DNA from 4 places in the Bacillus sp. LH1 genome. Region 1 is predicted to be linked to each of the others. Evidence: predicted binding sites of a transcription regulator. Region 1 holds the regulator's gene; each other region holds the start of a gene.

Region 1 (4,015 bases):
GGGTAATCAATTAAAGCATTCTCCAAAATCTCTTTACTATTTAAATCAAGGTGGTTCGTAGGCTCATCTAGAATTAACAAATTTGACTTTTGCATCATAAGTTTTGCAAGAGCTAATCGAGCTTTTTGTCCACCACTAAGGGAAGATACTGGTTTCAGTACATCATCTCCTGTGAATAAAAAATTCCCAAGTATAGTACGGATTTCTTTTTCCGGTTGCAGTGGATATTCATCCCATAGTTCATTTAAAACCCGTTTAGAAGATGTTAAGTTTGCTTGTTCTTGATCATAATAACCAACAGATACATTTGATCCGAAAGAAACATCACCATTTAATAGTGGTAACTTATTCACAATGGATTTTAACAATGTGGATTTCCCAATTCCGTTTGGACCAACTAAAGCAACACTATCTCCGCGAGTTAAGCGCATAGTTACATGTTCAATTATAGGGTTTCCATCATAGCCGATGGTTGCATCATTTACTTGTAAAACATCATTTCCACTTTGTTTTTCAATATCGAAGTGGAATGATGCTGACTTAGAATCCCCTAATGGTCTCGTTAATAATTCCATTCTGTCTAGTTGTTTACGGCGACTTTGAGCACGTTTCGTTGTAGAAGCGCGAGCTATATTCTTTTGAACGAAGTCCTCAAGTTTTGCGATTTCATCTTGTTGTTTTTCGTAACGTTTCATTTCTTGCTCATATAATGCTGATTTTAAGTCTAAATATTTACTGTAGTTACCAACAAATCGTCTGCTTTCTTTATTCGAAATTTCATATACTTGTGTAACGAGTTTGTCTAAGAAATAACGGTCATGTGAGACGATTAATATTGCGCCAGGATAACCTTGCAAATATTGCTCAAGCCATGTTAATGTTTCGATGTCTAAATGGTTTGTAGGCTCGTCCAAAATAAGTAAGTCTGGTTTTGTTAATAATAATTTCCCGAGAGCTAATCTTGTTTTTTGCCCGCCGCTTAAAGTAGAGATCGTCGTCTGGTGCGTTTCAACTGGGAAGCCAAGGCCGCTTAAAATGGAGCGAATATCCGCTTCATATTGATATCCACCTTGATCTTTATAATTGAGTTGTAGTTGGTCATAATCAGCTAACAATCTTTCATATGTAGCTTCGTTTGAAAAGTTTTCTTCTTTTCCCATTTCTTGCTCAAGCCTTCGAAGTTTTGTCTCCATTTGCTGTAAGTGGGTAAAGACGGTTAGCATTTCATCCCAAATTGTTAAAGACGTTTCTAGTCCAGTATTTTGAGCTAAATATCCGATTGAGACATCTTTCGGTTTTATAATTTCGCCACCATCATGAGATAATTCACCAGCGATAATTTTTAATAATGTAGATTTTCCTGCTCCATTCCTTCCAACTAATGCGATACGATCTTTTGTTTGTACTTCCAATTTTATGTTTGCAAGAATCGTTTCTGCACCGTATAATTTCGAAAGCGCGTTTACTTGTAATAAAATCAATGTTTTCACCTCAAATAATTTCTTAACTTTGCCATGTTTATATTTCTCAATCATACTAAAAATAGTGTATAGTTTAAAATAAAGAGAGAATACTTCTTCTCTTTATTATACAAGGAATTTAATGAGTGCTAAACTTCTGTATTTGATTAAAGTATATGAATAAAGATAGGAAGAGAGGAGAGGTCATATGGATCAGCAAAAGATTCCACAAGCCACTGCTAAAAGATTGCCTCTATACTATCGATTTATCCAAAACTTATCTCTTTCTGGTAAGCAGCGTGTTTCATCGGCCGAATTGAGTGAGGCAGTAAAAGTAGATTCCGCAACAATACGAAGAGATTTTTCGTATTTTGGAGCGTTAGGGAAAAAGGGATATGGATATAACGTAAATTATTTATTATCATTTTTCCGCGAAACACTTGATCAAGATGATATAACACGTGTAGCACTTATTGGAGTAGGTAATTTAGGGACCGCTTTCTTACATTATAATTTCACGAAAAACAATAATACAAAAATTGAAATGGCATTTGATGTTAGTGAAGAGAAAGTTGGAACAGAAATCGGGGGCATTCCTGTATATCATTTAGATGAATTAGAAGAGAGATTATCAAATGATATACAAGTGGCAATATTAACAGTACCGGCTACAGTAGCACAAGCTGTAGCAGATAGATTAGCTGAAACAAGCGTGCACGGTATTTTGAATTTCACACCAGCGCGATTAAACGTATCAGAGAATATTAGAATTCATCATATTGACTTAGCTGTAGAGTTACAAACATTAGTTTACTTTTTGAAAAACTATCCACAATAAAACGCAGAGGAAGCGACCTCTGCGTTTTATTATTGTTTCTTCTTTGTGAATTTAACTAATATAAGGCGAAGTGCCAAATTAAAATCAATTGTTGCCATAACTGCAAATAGTATTGTCCACATATTCCAGATTGTATCTGTCACGTTCGTAATGGCGAAGCGTGTAAAGATACATCCAAGAAGGAAGTATAGTGCAGCCATGAACAATGGTGAGTTTCTCATACAAAAAATCCTCCGATAAAGCCTTGCATTTTTTCAGCTTCTTTAATCATTTCTTGAATTTGTTCATTGCTCATAAAAATTTGCCCAATAGCGACTAATGTATTCATCGCAACATGAGCTGCAATCGGAACGATAATACGTTTCGTCTTCACATATAAGAAGGCGAATACGAGCCCCATAGCAGTGTATACCAATAAGTGAGTAAAATCAAAATGAATTGCTGCGAATACAAGCGAACTAATGATAGCTGCGATAAAGAAGTTAAACTTCTTATAAAGCGTGCCGAATAGAATTTTTCTAAATACGATTTCTTCTAAGATAGGTCCAATTATAGAAACAACAATAAGGAACCAAGGTGTCGTTCTTGCAATTTCCATAAGTTTCATTGTATTTTCTGAACCTTGTTTAATTCCTAGCAGCTGCATCTCGATCATACCGGCAACTATTTGTGAAAAGAAAGCTAAGAAGAACCCGATAAAAATCCATCCAATAGTAGCTGGAACAGAAGAGCGCATTGCATCTAAATGCCTGTCACGAATATCTGTTCTAAGTAACCAAAGTACGATACATAATGCAACAAAGAAGCTAATAATTGCCCAGTGTCCTGTTATGATTTGTCCTTTTTCCTCAATGGTAAATCCTCTATTATCATAGAGTCCTGTTTTTAGGAGAAGTGGTAATCCAACAACGCCAGATAACTGCATTAAAATGTATGTAACGATAATCCACCAGTATTGTTTCTTCAAATGGTTTAACCATCCTTTCTAACTATAGTGTATGAGATAAGTTAGGATAACATGTAAATATGCTACCTACGATATAAACCTCTTGAATTATGTTTTTTTCGTAAATCCTTATTTGAAATTATAATAGAAGACAGGAGAAAGTTGTATGTGTAGCGAAAACAACTTAGGGTGTCCTTTCATATTGTAACATACGAGCAGTGGAAACAACGATTCATATAGTAAAGGCAGTATTGTATATAGAAAGTTTATATAGTGATTTGCGAAAAAATTATGATTTTTTTACTTGCAAAAGAAATTGAGATTATTTATTATTATAAGTGTGTTAGCACTCGGATGACTTGAGTGCTAATAAAAGAAATTTACATAACAAAATGAGGAGGTTATTGTTCATGCTAAAGCCATTAGGTGATCGCGTTGTAATTGAGCTTGTTCAAGCAGAAGAAAAAACAGCAAGTGGTATCGTATTACCAGATACTGCAAAAGAAAAACCACAAGAGGGTAAAGTTGTTGCAGTAGGTACTGGTCGAGTGCTTGAGAATGGTGAGCGTGTTGCTTTAGAGGTAGCAGCAGGTGATCTTATCATCTTCTCAAAATATGCAGGTACTGAAGTGAAATATGAAGGTACAGACTACTTGATTTTACGTGAAAGTGACATTTTAGCAGTTATCGGTTAATTATATAAATCTTAAAAAATCCAAGGGGGTCAATTATTATGGCAAAAGATATTAAATTTAGTGAAGAAGCACGTCG
Region 2 (4,015 bases), 1.8 Mb from region 1:
TTCTACTTTAAGTTTCATTCTATTTATATTCTTCCTTGTTCTAGCAATCTTATCTGTTATTAAGAAAACAGGTGTAGCGAAAAAACAATTTATTATTACAGCCGTATTATTTGTCATTTTTGTTGCGCTATCAGGTATTTCAGATCCTTCTTCTGAAAAAACGACAGCAACTAGTACAAAAGTTGCTTCTAACAATGAAGAACAGAAAGATAGCGAAAAGAAAAAAGAGGCGGACGAAAAAACTCAAAAGCAAGAAGATGAGAAGCGTCTAGCCGATGAACAAGCTCGTAAGCAAGAGGATGAAAAACGTCAGGCTGATGAACAAGCCCGTAAACAACAAGAAGAGCAAAAACGTCTAGCCGATGAACAAGCTCGTAAACAACAAGAAGAGCAAAAACGCCTAGCTGATGAGCAAGCTCGTAAGCAACAAGAAGAGCAAAAACGCCTAGCTGATGAGCAAGCTCGTAAGCAACAAGAAGAGCAAAAACGTCAGGCTGATGAACAAGCTCGTAAGCAACAAGAAGAGCAAAAAGCACAGCAAGCTCAAACACAACCTGCTTCAGGAAATACTAGTAGTGCATATTACAAAAATTGTGCCGCAGTTAGAGCTGCCGGGAAAGCTCCTCTATATAAAGGACAACCAGGTTATGACTCACATCTTGATCGTGATGGCGATGGAGTTGCATGTGAAAAATAGTAGTAAAAAAGAAGCTTCTAGTAAGCTTCTTTTTTATTATCAGAAACTATTATGACGAATTCCCTCTCCCTCTTCCTTTTATAAAACTCATTTGATTATCCTTAAAATTGACACATTATAAGTGATTTCAATCACCACATTGTTTTTCATTTATTGCTATTCTTAATTTAGATATTACATTCAAACTTTATGGAGGCATTCATATGGAACATACATTTACTGAAACTTCTATTGTCGGTGAGATTGTTACACAATTTCCAAAAGCTAGTAATCTTTTTAAATCATATAGAATAGACTTTTGTTGTGGTGGTAATAAACCACTTATTGATGCAATTCATGAAAGAAATTTATCAGCAACAGAAGTACTTACAGAATTAAATACGCTTTATCATAATACGAAACGATTAAATGAATCTGAAATTGATTGGAAAAATGCTTCTTATCGTGAATTGATTGATTATGTTATAAATAAGCATCATCGCTATTTAAATGAAGAATTACCACAGTTAAGTCCGTATGTGACGAAAGTATTACGCGTCCACGGAGCAAGTCAGCCTCACTTAGCTCAAATTCATAAGCTATTTCACGAATTAAAGATGGAATTAGAACAGCATTTAATTAAAGAAGAAACAGAAGATTTCCCATTAATTTTAGAATTTGAACAAAATCCAATTGACGAAAACTATGTGAAATTACGTAAAATAGTAGATGAGTTGGAAAATGAACATAACCACGCAGGCAACATTATTAAAGAACTTCGTAAAGTTACAAATGACTTTACTCCTCCAGAAGGAGCTTGCGGTACTTATCGACTTGTTTACCAACGTCTTGAAGCGCTAGAGTCTGATTTATTTGAGCACATTCATTTAGAAAATAATATTTTATTTCCACGTGCCATTACGAGAGCATAAATAAAGAGCAGGACATGAGTATACATACTTATGTCCTGCTCTTTCATTTGGTAAAGACTATACACATCCCTCTCAAATAAATCCGAATTTTAACAATTTGTGAATCATTATAAAAATGTGATAAACATCACATCTCTTCCTTTTTTGATTTTCTATAATAAAAACATAATCCTTTGTTCAACATTTCACAGAAAAAGGGGAAACGAAAATGAAAAAACGTTTAGTTATGATCGGAAATGGTATGGCTGGCATACGCTGTATGGAAGAAATATTAAAACATGATAGTGATTCATATGAGATTACTATTTTTGGAGATGAACCTCATCCAAACTACAACCGTATTATGCTCTCTCATGTTTTACAAGGCAAAATAAATATGCAAGATATCATTATAAATGAATACAGTTGGTATGAAGAAAACGAAATAACTTTGTATACAAATGAAAAAGTTCAAAGTATTAACCGAGAAGAAAAAATTATTATTACAGAAAAGAATCGTACTCTTACATATGACAAACTCATTATCGCAACAGGTTCTAGTGCTTTTATTTTGCCTGTAGAAGGTTCCACTCTCCCTGGTGTAACAGGATTTCGAACAATTGAAGATACACAATTTATGATTGATACCGCTAATGAAAAGAAAAAGGCTGTTGTCATTGGTGGTGGGTTACTTGGTTTAGAAGCCGCAAGAGGTCTTATTGACTTAGGGATGGACCTACATGTTGTTCATTTAATGCCAAACTTAATGGAGCAACAACTAGATACGAAAGCAGCTTCTCTTCTGCGCGAAGATTTAGAAGCGCAAGGCATGAAATTTCTAATGGAAAAGAAAACTGTAAAAATTCTTGGTACAGACCATGTTGAGGGCATTCAATTTGAAGATGGTGAAGTTGTAGATTGTGATTTAATCGTAATGGCTGTCGGAATACGCCCAAATACGCAAATAGCAAAAGATGCCGGTTTAATTGTAAATCGCGGTATTGTAGTCAATGACTATATGCTAACAAATGATGAGTCCATTTATGCAGTTGGAGAATGTGCAGAGCATGACGGTATCGCATATGGACTTGTTGCTCCTCTTTATGAACAAGGTGCGATACTAGCAAAACATATAACAAATTTACAAACTGATGGATATTCGGGCAGTATCGTCGGTACGCAATTAAAAGTTGCAGGTTGTGATTTATTCTCTGCTGGTCAAATTTATGAAGATGATCAAACGAAAGCAATATCAATCTTTGATGAATGTAAACGTTCCTATAAAAAAGTATTAATTCGTGATAATAAAGTCGTCGGTATCGTTTTATATGGTGACACAGCTGACGGTACACGTCTCTTTAGCATGTTAAAGAAGGAAGAAGATATACAAGAATATACACCAGCTTCCCTTCTTCACAAAGCTGGTGAAGAAAGTGAATTTGACGTTGCTACAATGAGTGCGGATGACACGATTTGTGGATGTAATGGTGTTACGAAAGGTTCAATCGTTCACGCCATTTTAGAACAAGAGTTAACGACTTTTGAAGAAGTTAAAGGCTGTACGAAAGCCGCAGGTTCTTGTGGTAAATGTCGTCCACTTGTGGAACAAGTTTTATCTCATACACTTGGAGATGCTTTTGATGCCTCAGCGCAATCTGCCGGTATGTGTGGATGTACACCTTTATCCCGTGATGAAGTCGTAGCAGCCATTCACGAGAAAGGCTTAAAATCTCCAAAAGAAGTACGAAATGTTCTTGGTTTTGCACATGAAGACGGCTGTTCGAAATGCCGCCCTGCTTTAAACTACTATTTACGTATGGCGATTCCAGAAGAATATGAAGATGATAAATCGTCCCGTTTCGTTAATGAAAGAATGAATGGTAACATCCAGCACGATGGTACATTCTCTGTTATTCCACGTATGTACGGAGGCGTTACAACAGCTGATGATTTAATGAAAATTGCTGAAGTTGCGAAGAAGTATGATGTTCCACTTGTGAAAATTACCGGTGCAAGCCGAATTGGCTTATACGGTGTCAAGAAACAAGATTTACCTAACGTATGGGCTGACTTAAATATGACTTCTGGATATGCATATTCAAAATCGCTTCGTAATGTAAAATCATGTGTTGGTTCTCGCTTCTGCCGTTTCGGTACGAAAGATTCATTAGGACTTGGTATGCTCCTTGAACAATCATTAGAAATGGTAGATACACCTCATAAAATGAAGATGGGTGTAACGGGCTGTCCGCGTAACTGTGCGGAAGTACTGACGAAAGATTTTGGCGTTGTTTGTGTCGAAAATGGATACCAACTTTATATTGGTGGAAATGGTGGTACAGAAGTACGTGAAGCTGATTTTGTAATGATTGTCCCTACTGAAGATGATGTCCTTCGCATCGCTGCAGCTTACATGCAATATTATCGT
Region 3 (4,015 bases), 2.3 Mb from region 1:
TCATACGATACTTTATTTGTGTATCCACCTTGTGTTACTGTTTGTTCTTTTAATTTCTCTGTCTTACTGTTTGCTTTGTCGTGATATGCCCAGTCAATTTTTCCGCCTCGGCTATCTGTTGCACTTGTAACGCGGTCAGCCTTATCGTATGTTTTTGTTCGTTCTACACCATTGACATGGTCTTTCACTTTCGTAACTTGTCCATTTTGATCACGTTCAAATGTAAATGAATCTTTTCCGTTACGATAACATCATAGCCATGTCTTCTGCTGCATTTGTAATTAGTTTTAAACCAAATGTTTCTTGTAATACATCAAGCACGCCAGGTGAAATAAATTCAGGAGCCTTTGGACCGATGCGAATATCTTGAATTCCAAGACTAAATAGCCCGAGTAAAATGGCAACCGCTTTTTGTTCAAACCATGATAGCACAATACTTACTGGCAATTCATTCACTTCACATTGGAAAGCATCAGCTAATGCAGCTGCTATTTTCACTGTAGAAATGGAATTATTACATTGTCCTAAGTCGATGTAGCGCGGAATCTCGGTACCAGGTACAACACCGTAATCCACATCATTAAAGCGGAATTTCCCGCAAGAAGTTGTTAAAATAACTGTTTCTGACGGAAGTGACGTTGCTAATTCACGATAATATTCTCCACCTTTTCCCGGTGCATCACAACCGGCAATAACAAAGAAACGCTTTATCTTCCCCTCTTTTACTGCATTAATAATTTCCGGAGCTAATGATAATACTGTATTATGATGAAACCCTGTTACTAACTGTTCATCCGACTCCATATGTACTTCTGAAAGTTCTAGTGCTTTTTGAATCAATGGTGTAAAATCATCATTTTCAATTTTTTGTACACCCTCTAAACCTGCAATGTCATATGAAAAGAATCGATCAGAGTATGATCCTTTAATTGGCATAACACAGTTCGTTGTAGCTAATATGGCACCAGTAAATTTTTCAAAAAGGCGTCTTTGATCATACCATGCCTTACCGATGTTTCCTTTTAAATGTTTATATTTTTTCAGTTGCGGGTATCCGTGTGCTGGTAGCATTTCAGAATGCGTATAAATATTAATGTCTTTTCCTTCTGTTTGCTTTAATAGTTCTTCTAATGCAAATAAATTATGGCCCGTAACTACAATTGCTTTACCTTCTACACGATTTTGTGTAATTTGTACAGGTTCTGGCACACCAAAATGATTCGTATGTGCCTCATCTAATAATTCCATCACCCGTAAAGCTGATTTCCCCACTTTCATAGCCATATCAATATGCTCTTGTTCGTTAAAATTAGAATTTGTTAATGTCATATATAAAGCTTCTTGTGTTGTAGCATCTACAAATCCATCCGTATACCCTAGCTGAGCAGCATGTGTGCGATAAGCTGCAATTCCTTTTAGCCCAAACACAATCGTATCTTGTAGACTCGCAATCGTTTCATTCTTGCCACAAACACCCATTACTTTACATCCGCCTGTTGGCGTTTGTTCACATTGATAACAAAACATATCATCCCACCCTCTCCCAATCATTCATTACACCTTAAGCATAATACCCATTGAAAAAAAGTGATGTGATATCAATCACAATAATATATAAAGATTTGTGACAGTTCATATTGTTGACATAATACTTTTATTGACATCCAAAAAATATACATTAGTGTGCACACATCTTTCGATACTTTTAAATAGCTAAATAATTAATTTAGAGAAATATATACAACAAAAAAATTTTTTTGAATCCCTTATACAAATAATTGCAATTCATCTCATATGAAAATAGCGTATTTTTTATTTTAAGGAACTATCATTTTTTTATTAAAGCCTTCATTGTAAACCTCTTTATTTACAATACATTTACACTATCTTAACATTACTTACATTATTTATATGATATATTTATATAGAAGCTACTTAAGAAATTTCATATACATTTTATCTTTATGATCTCTAATCTAATCAATAAAAAGATCATGTTATATTTTTATAACAGGGGTGAATTACGATGACTGAAACTTTAAAAACACTTATAATGCTTGATGCTACTTACGTTGTTATTGCAATTATGACAGTACTAGTATTTGTATACTTGGAATTAAAATCTCAGTAATATATGCTGACGTAATCGACAGATTCAGCATTTAAATATAGTTAGAAGAAAGAAAGGAGAAAATTATTTCTCCTTTCTTTTGTATTTCTACAATTTCTTATTTTAATAAATCCAATGTATGTAAAAGTAACCCCTTGTCTCCTACTTCTCCATGACCAGGTACTACCGAATTTATATTTCCATATCGCTTCAGCACATTCTCAATCGATGTAGACCATTCATTTACATACGCATCCGCAACATTTCCTAAATCTTTAGCTTCCGCAGATTTTACTAAACAGCCTCCAGCTAAAATTTGATATTGTGGCAGCCAAACAACAATATTATCTTCTGTATGTCCTTTCCCTGGATAGAACGTTTCTACTTTTGTATTGCCAAACTTCAAACTCGTAATTATTTGTAAATCTCCAAGCGGCTCTTCATATCCACTGTTCTTTGCTAGTTCTGCGGTTAATGCTGTACTATGCGCTTTAATTCCTCTTTCTTTCAACGTTTTTATTCCGCCAATTCGATCAGCGTGCGCATGTGTAATAATGACATCCGTTATGCGCTTCTGAAATTTCTTTTCTACCATTTCTATTAGTTCCTTCGTTAATTTGTTATCCCAAGAAGAATCAACAAGCACTAGTCCTTTAGCAGTATTAAGAACTAGACCGTTCGAAGGAACTGCTTCTCCATTAAAATAACCTAACTCCGTATGAACCCATACATTCTTGTTTAACTGAGATATTGAAATGGTTCCCGTCTCATTTTTTATTACTGTTTTCTCTACCTTTTGTGATGCTTGTACAGAAGAAATTGTGCTAACAAATTGAATTGTTCCTAGTAAACCTACACATAATCCTACTTTTAACAACGTATTCTTTTTCATGTTATCAACCCTTTCTTTCAAGCTAAATAGTTATTACCTATATTAGACAATTTATCTCAAATGTTTGTTCCATATAATTGGACACTTTATTATCGCCGCTTATGTAAATACACGCATGGTGCAGTGAAAAAAGATCACCCAAATGGATGATCTTTTTTATAATTTATTAACATATTGCTTCGCTTCTAGTAAGGAAAAACCAAAAGCTTCTCTTACTCTCTTAACTGCTGTAACTTTTTTGCCTTCTTCTACAAGCTGGCGTAGTTCTTTATTAATTTCAGGTTCTCTTTCTACAATTCCCATTTCTTTCGTAATTAATTGTAATCTATCTTCAATTCTCTTTAAATGCGCATCATTTTTCTTTTCAATTGTAGTTAATTTTTCAGCGATATAAATGAAACCAAAGGCTACTATCAGTATAACCGTCCAGAATTCCATGAATGTTCCCCCCTTACTAACTTTCATTTGCTTTAATTCCACTAACTTATGTAAATTTTACCCCAATACACATTTAATGTATAATATCACTATATCAAACTGTTAATAAAACCTATTATTTTAGGGGGACACTTTATGAAAAGATTTTTAAATACGTTACTTCAATTTGTAGTTCTTTCAATCGTGCTACATTTGTTATTTGATATAGTTGGTTGGCTTGTTTTCAATGCACCAATTAAAAACAAACAAATCATCATTTCTTTAATAACAATCTCATGGGTTATGTACATGTACCGAGACAAATTTTTTCAAAAGTTCACTTCAAACTAACTAAAAAAGAAAACACTTCATTGGTGAGGTTGTAAAAACGTTATCCTTATAATGAAAATAAAGAAGCTGTCCCTTCCAGCTTCTTTACCTATATAACATTTTTCGCAACAATTTTTATATGTTCTGGTGCGATAATCTCCGTTATACTTTCTTGGAAATCTTCCCGCAACATTTCTTCCAAATGTTCTAACTGCACTTCAACATGAGTGCATTCTAAATTATGTATATTTAACAGTGCATAATGA
Region 4 (4,015 bases), 690 kb from region 1:
TCGCCATAAATGACGCTCTCCAGCCAAATTGTTGACCGATAAATGTTCCAATTGGCACACCAGTAATAGTCGCAACTGTTAATCCAGTAAACATAATCGCAATTGCGCTAGCACGTTTATTCTCTGGTACGATTGCAGCTGCAATTGTAGATCCAATTGACATAAACACACCATGTGCAAACGCAGATACAATTCTTGCAATAATTAATACAGTGAAGCTTGTTGCTACCGCCGCAATGCCATTACCAATAATGAAAATAACCATAATCCACATTAATAATGTCTTTCGCGACATACTAGCCGTTAACGCTGTTAAAACAGGAGCTCCTACCGCCGCTCCTAACGCATATAAGGAAACCGTTAAACCGGCTGTTGTAACCGAAACATTTAAATCTTTTGAAATAGATGGTAGTAAACCGACACTAATAAACTCGGTCGTACCAATCCCAAACGCACTAATTGCTAGCGCTAATAAAGCAAACATACTTCTTCGGCTCGTCTGAGCTTCCGAAGATGGTACTGTATATGAACTCAATTGAATTCCTCCTTATTACAAGAAATCCAATCATAATAGTATGATAAAAAGGCCCTTTTATCTTCTAAAAAATATATTTCATACTTACAAATGCTATTATGAATGGTTTCATTCCTTTTTTGAAGAACGCACTTTAAAGTACGATAGGCACTAAAAAGTAACATAGTCACTTTTTGGTACCGTACTACTCATTTGCCTCTTACATGTGCTATTATGAAACATATTTAACATAATAAAAAGTACGTACTTTAAAGTGCTATAGGTACTAAAAAGTAACATTTGTATGATTTAACTTATTTTACTTACAAAGGGAGGATTTCATATGAAGAAATACAATATTCCTGTAGAGGCGACTTTAGAAGTTATCGGCGGAAAATGGAAGGTTGTTATCCTTTGTCACTTAACGAAAGGTACAAAGAGAACGAGTGAACTAAAACGTTCCATGCCTGGTATTACACAAAAAATGTTAACACAGCAATTACGTGAATTAGAAGACGACGGCGTCATTCAAAGAAAAGTATACAACCAAGTCCCACCGAAAGTAGAATATTCTCTTACCGACTACGGTTGGTCTTTAGAATCCATTCTTGATTCTCTTTGTTCTTGGGGCGAATGCCATCTTGAAAAAGAAGGTAACACATCGATGCTAATTGCAGAAGGTGAATAATAGGAAAAAGGAAAAAACGAACATGAATTGGTTCATTTTTTCCTTTTTTTCTTTATATATATGTACATTTCTAACTGGAACAAAATATTTTATACGCTTTCATACCTTGTCAGCACTACGTTATACACTCAATATCAAATAATTAGGAATCATTTTTATGTTAACATAGGTGTATATAGTATATAATATAGGATATATATTATATACACTTTCCGGTAACGGAGCTTTTCCATTATGCGGACAAGCCATGTATCGGACAGTTCATAAATAATAAGTAAGACGTTATGGTTTTAGATTTATGTCAGCTTACTTGCTGTCATAAATTTAAAGGCATTTTATTGTGTTTTGTGAAACTTTGTATAAAGTTTCGTAACCGTTTACTATCTTACTTATAAAAAATAAGAGTATTGCTATCGTAAAGGAGAATTGGAGATGCCAGAAACTATGACTCAAACAAAGCCAGAACAAGAAACTGTACAAATTTCTGCTAGCCAAGGACAACTTGATGTACTTGATCAGTTGTTAAAACCTGAGGTACAAGAATCATTAACAACACTAGTAGAACAGCTTCCAAAATTAACTGAGCTTGTTAACATTTTAACTAAGTCTTATGACTTCGCTCAAACTGTTGCTACTGATGAAGTATTAAAAAGCGACACTGTTGGTGCAATCACAGAGCTTGTAGAACCTGTAAAAGATACAGTGAAAAGCATGGCTGCTACTGCAATCGAAGCGAAAGATCGTGCTGACGAAAGCAACGAAGTTATCGGCCTGTTCGGTCTATTAAAATTATTAAAAGATCCACAAGCACAAAAAATGTTCCGCTTTGTGAACGCATATCTTCAAATTAGTGCAGAACGTAACAATAAATAAGTTAACTTATAACAACAATTAGTAAAGACGGGGGATATCATACTATGTCAAAACAAATTGTCATCTTAGGCGCTGGTTATGGCGGTCTTCTTGCCGCTTTAAACGTACGTAAATATTACAGTAAATCAGAAGCACAAGTTACAGTGATTAACCAATACCCAACGCACCAAATCATCACTGAACTACACCGCCTTGCAGCTGGTAACGTGTCTGAGCAAGCAGTTGCAATGCCACTTACAAAGCTTTTCAAAGGTAAAGATATCGATCTTAAAATCGCAACAGTTGAGTCATTCTCAGTTGATAGCAAAGAAATCAAACTAGCTGGCGGCACTACTTTATCTTACGATGCACTTGTAGTTGCTTTAGGAAGTAAAACTGCTTACTTCGGTATTCCAGGACTAGAAGAAAACAGCATGGTATTAAAATCTGCTGCTGATGCAAACAAAATCTACAAACACGTTGAAGACCGTATTCGTGAATACGCGAAAACGAAAAACGAAGCTGATGCTACAATCGTAATCGGTGGTGGCGGATTAACTGGCGTTGAGCTAGTTGGTGAGCTTGCTGACATTATGCCTAAACTTGCAAAAAGCCACGGCGTAAATCCAAAAGAAGTGAAACTTCTTCTTGTTGAAGCAGGTCCAAAAATCCTTCCAGTATTACCAGACCACTTAATCGAACGTGCAACTACTAGCCTAGAAGCGCGCGGCGTTACATTCTTAACTGGTCTTCCTGTAACAAACGTTGCTGGCAACGAAATCGACTTAAAAGACGGTCAAAAACTTGTTGCTAACACATTCGTTTGGACGGGCGGCGTACAAGGTAACCCATTAATCGGTGAATCAGGTCTTGAAGTTAACCGTGGACGTGCAACAGTTGATGCATACCTACAATCTACTTCTCACAAAGACGTATTCGTTGCTGGAGACAGCGCTGTTGTCTTCGCTCCAGACGGACGTCCATACCCACCAACTGCACAAATTGCTTGGCAAATGGGTGAGTTAATTGGATACAACTTATACGCAGCACTAGAAGGCAAAGCATTCGAAGAGTTCGCACCTGTAAACTCTGGAACACTTGCTAGTCTAGGACGTAAAGATGCGGTTGCTACAATTGGAGCAAGCAATACTCCACTTAAAGGCTTACCAGCATCATTAATGAAAGAAGCAAGTAACGTTCGTTACTTATCACACATTAAAGGTCTATTCAGCTTAGCTTACTAATCTGAATATAAGCCCGAATCATGCCCTGCATGGTTCGGGCTATTTTTATCCCGCATTAACGGGCAGTAAAACCTCCACCTTAAAATACAGTGAATGCAGGGATGAAGTTGGAAGATTAACTGCCCGTAAAAGCCCGATTGGTTCAACTAATAATCAGTGGGGAGGAACACCCCCCACTGATTAAAGTTTCACTTTATCCGTAATTTTCTCTAACTTATTTATTCGGCAGAAGAATCGTATAACCCTTTTAATTATCTAAATTTACTGATTATTTTATGTCCAAATTGTGTATACGAAAAGATGGAAGTATTCTTCCTACTCCCATCCTTTCACACAAACTATTCGCCTAACTTCACAAGGCTGTAATTCTTCTTCCCTTTACGGATAATAATAAATCGTCCATCAAATGAATTTTCTACAGTAACATCCGTACCCACATCTGTTACTTTCTCACCATTCATAGAAATCGCTCCGTTATTAATATCTTCACGCGCTTGTCGTCTAGATGGTTCAATTCCTAAATCAACTAGCCACTCTACGATGTTTTTCGTCTCTTTTGAAGACTGGAATGTTGGCATCTCTTTAAAACCTTGTTCAATTTCATCAGCTGTTAACGATTTAATATCTCCGCTAAATAACGCTGCTGTAATTTTCACAGCTTGCAGGAATGCTTCTTCTCCATGAACGAATTTCGTCATTTCTTCTGCTAGTACTTTT

What was found. The regulator Rex, encoded in region 1, represses fermentation and respiration genes when NADH is low (regulators of the CRP and FNR family bind a similar motif). The targets are predictions, from matches to a motif close to TTGTGAAATATTTCACAA.
Region 2: the regulator Rex is predicted to act here: its motif matches at 1,724-1,741, upstream of nirB (NADPH-nitrite reductase large subunit).
Region 3: the regulator Rex is predicted to act here: its motif matches at 1,591-1,608, upstream of hcp (hydroxylamine reductase).
Region 4: the regulator Rex is predicted to act here: its motif matches at 1,548-1,565, upstream of ACX9TM_RS25695 (DUF1641 domain-containing protein).

The regions. Positions count from the first base shown of each region.
Region 1 is NZ_CM175007.1:266,630-270,644, forward strand. Features, by position in the region: gene ACX9TM_RS01540 (ABC-F family ATP-binding cassette domain-containing protein) at 1-1,481, opposite strand, end outside; gene ACX9TM_RS01545 (redox-sensing transcriptional repressor Rex) at 1,669-2,298, shown strand; gene ACX9TM_RS01550 (YdiK family protein) at 2,328-2,519, opposite strand; gene ACX9TM_RS01555 (CPBP family intramembrane glutamic endopeptidase) at 2,516-3,265, opposite strand; gene groES (co-chaperone GroES) at 3,655-3,939, shown strand; gene groL (chaperonin GroEL) at 3,978-4,015, shown strand, end outside.
Region 2 is NZ_CM175007.1:2,113,386-2,117,400, reverse strand. Features, by position in the region: gene ACX9TM_RS11150 (excalibur calcium-binding domain-containing protein) at 1-697, shown strand, start outside; gene ric (iron-sulfur cluster repair di-iron protein) at 901-1,608, shown strand; gene nirB (NADPH-nitrite reductase large subunit) at 1,817-4,015, shown strand, end outside.
Region 3 is NZ_CM175007.1:3,360,641-3,364,655, forward strand. Features, by position in the region: partial or broken gene ACX9TM_RS17395 (RHS repeat domain-containing protein) at 1-245, opposite strand, end outside; gene hcp (hydroxylamine reductase) at 241-1,527, opposite strand; gene bla2 (BcII family subclass B1 metallo-beta-lactamase) at 2,229-3,002, opposite strand; gene ACX9TM_RS17410 (hypothetical protein) at 3,159-3,440, opposite strand; gene ACX9TM_RS17415 (hypothetical protein) at 3,576-3,770, shown strand; gene ACX9TM_RS17420 (hypothetical protein) at 3,859-4,015, opposite strand, start outside.
Region 4 is NZ_CM175007.1:4,948,504-4,952,518, forward strand. Features, by position in the region: gene ACX9TM_RS25685 (MFS transporter) at 1-484, opposite strand, end outside; gene ACX9TM_RS25690 (winged helix-turn-helix transcriptional regulator) at 858-1,202, shown strand; gene ACX9TM_RS25695 (DUF1641 domain-containing protein) at 1,635-2,075, shown strand; gene ACX9TM_RS25700 (NAD(P)/FAD-dependent oxidoreductase) at 2,120-3,298, shown strand; gene tyrS (tyrosine--tRNA ligase) at 3,637-4,015, opposite strand, start outside.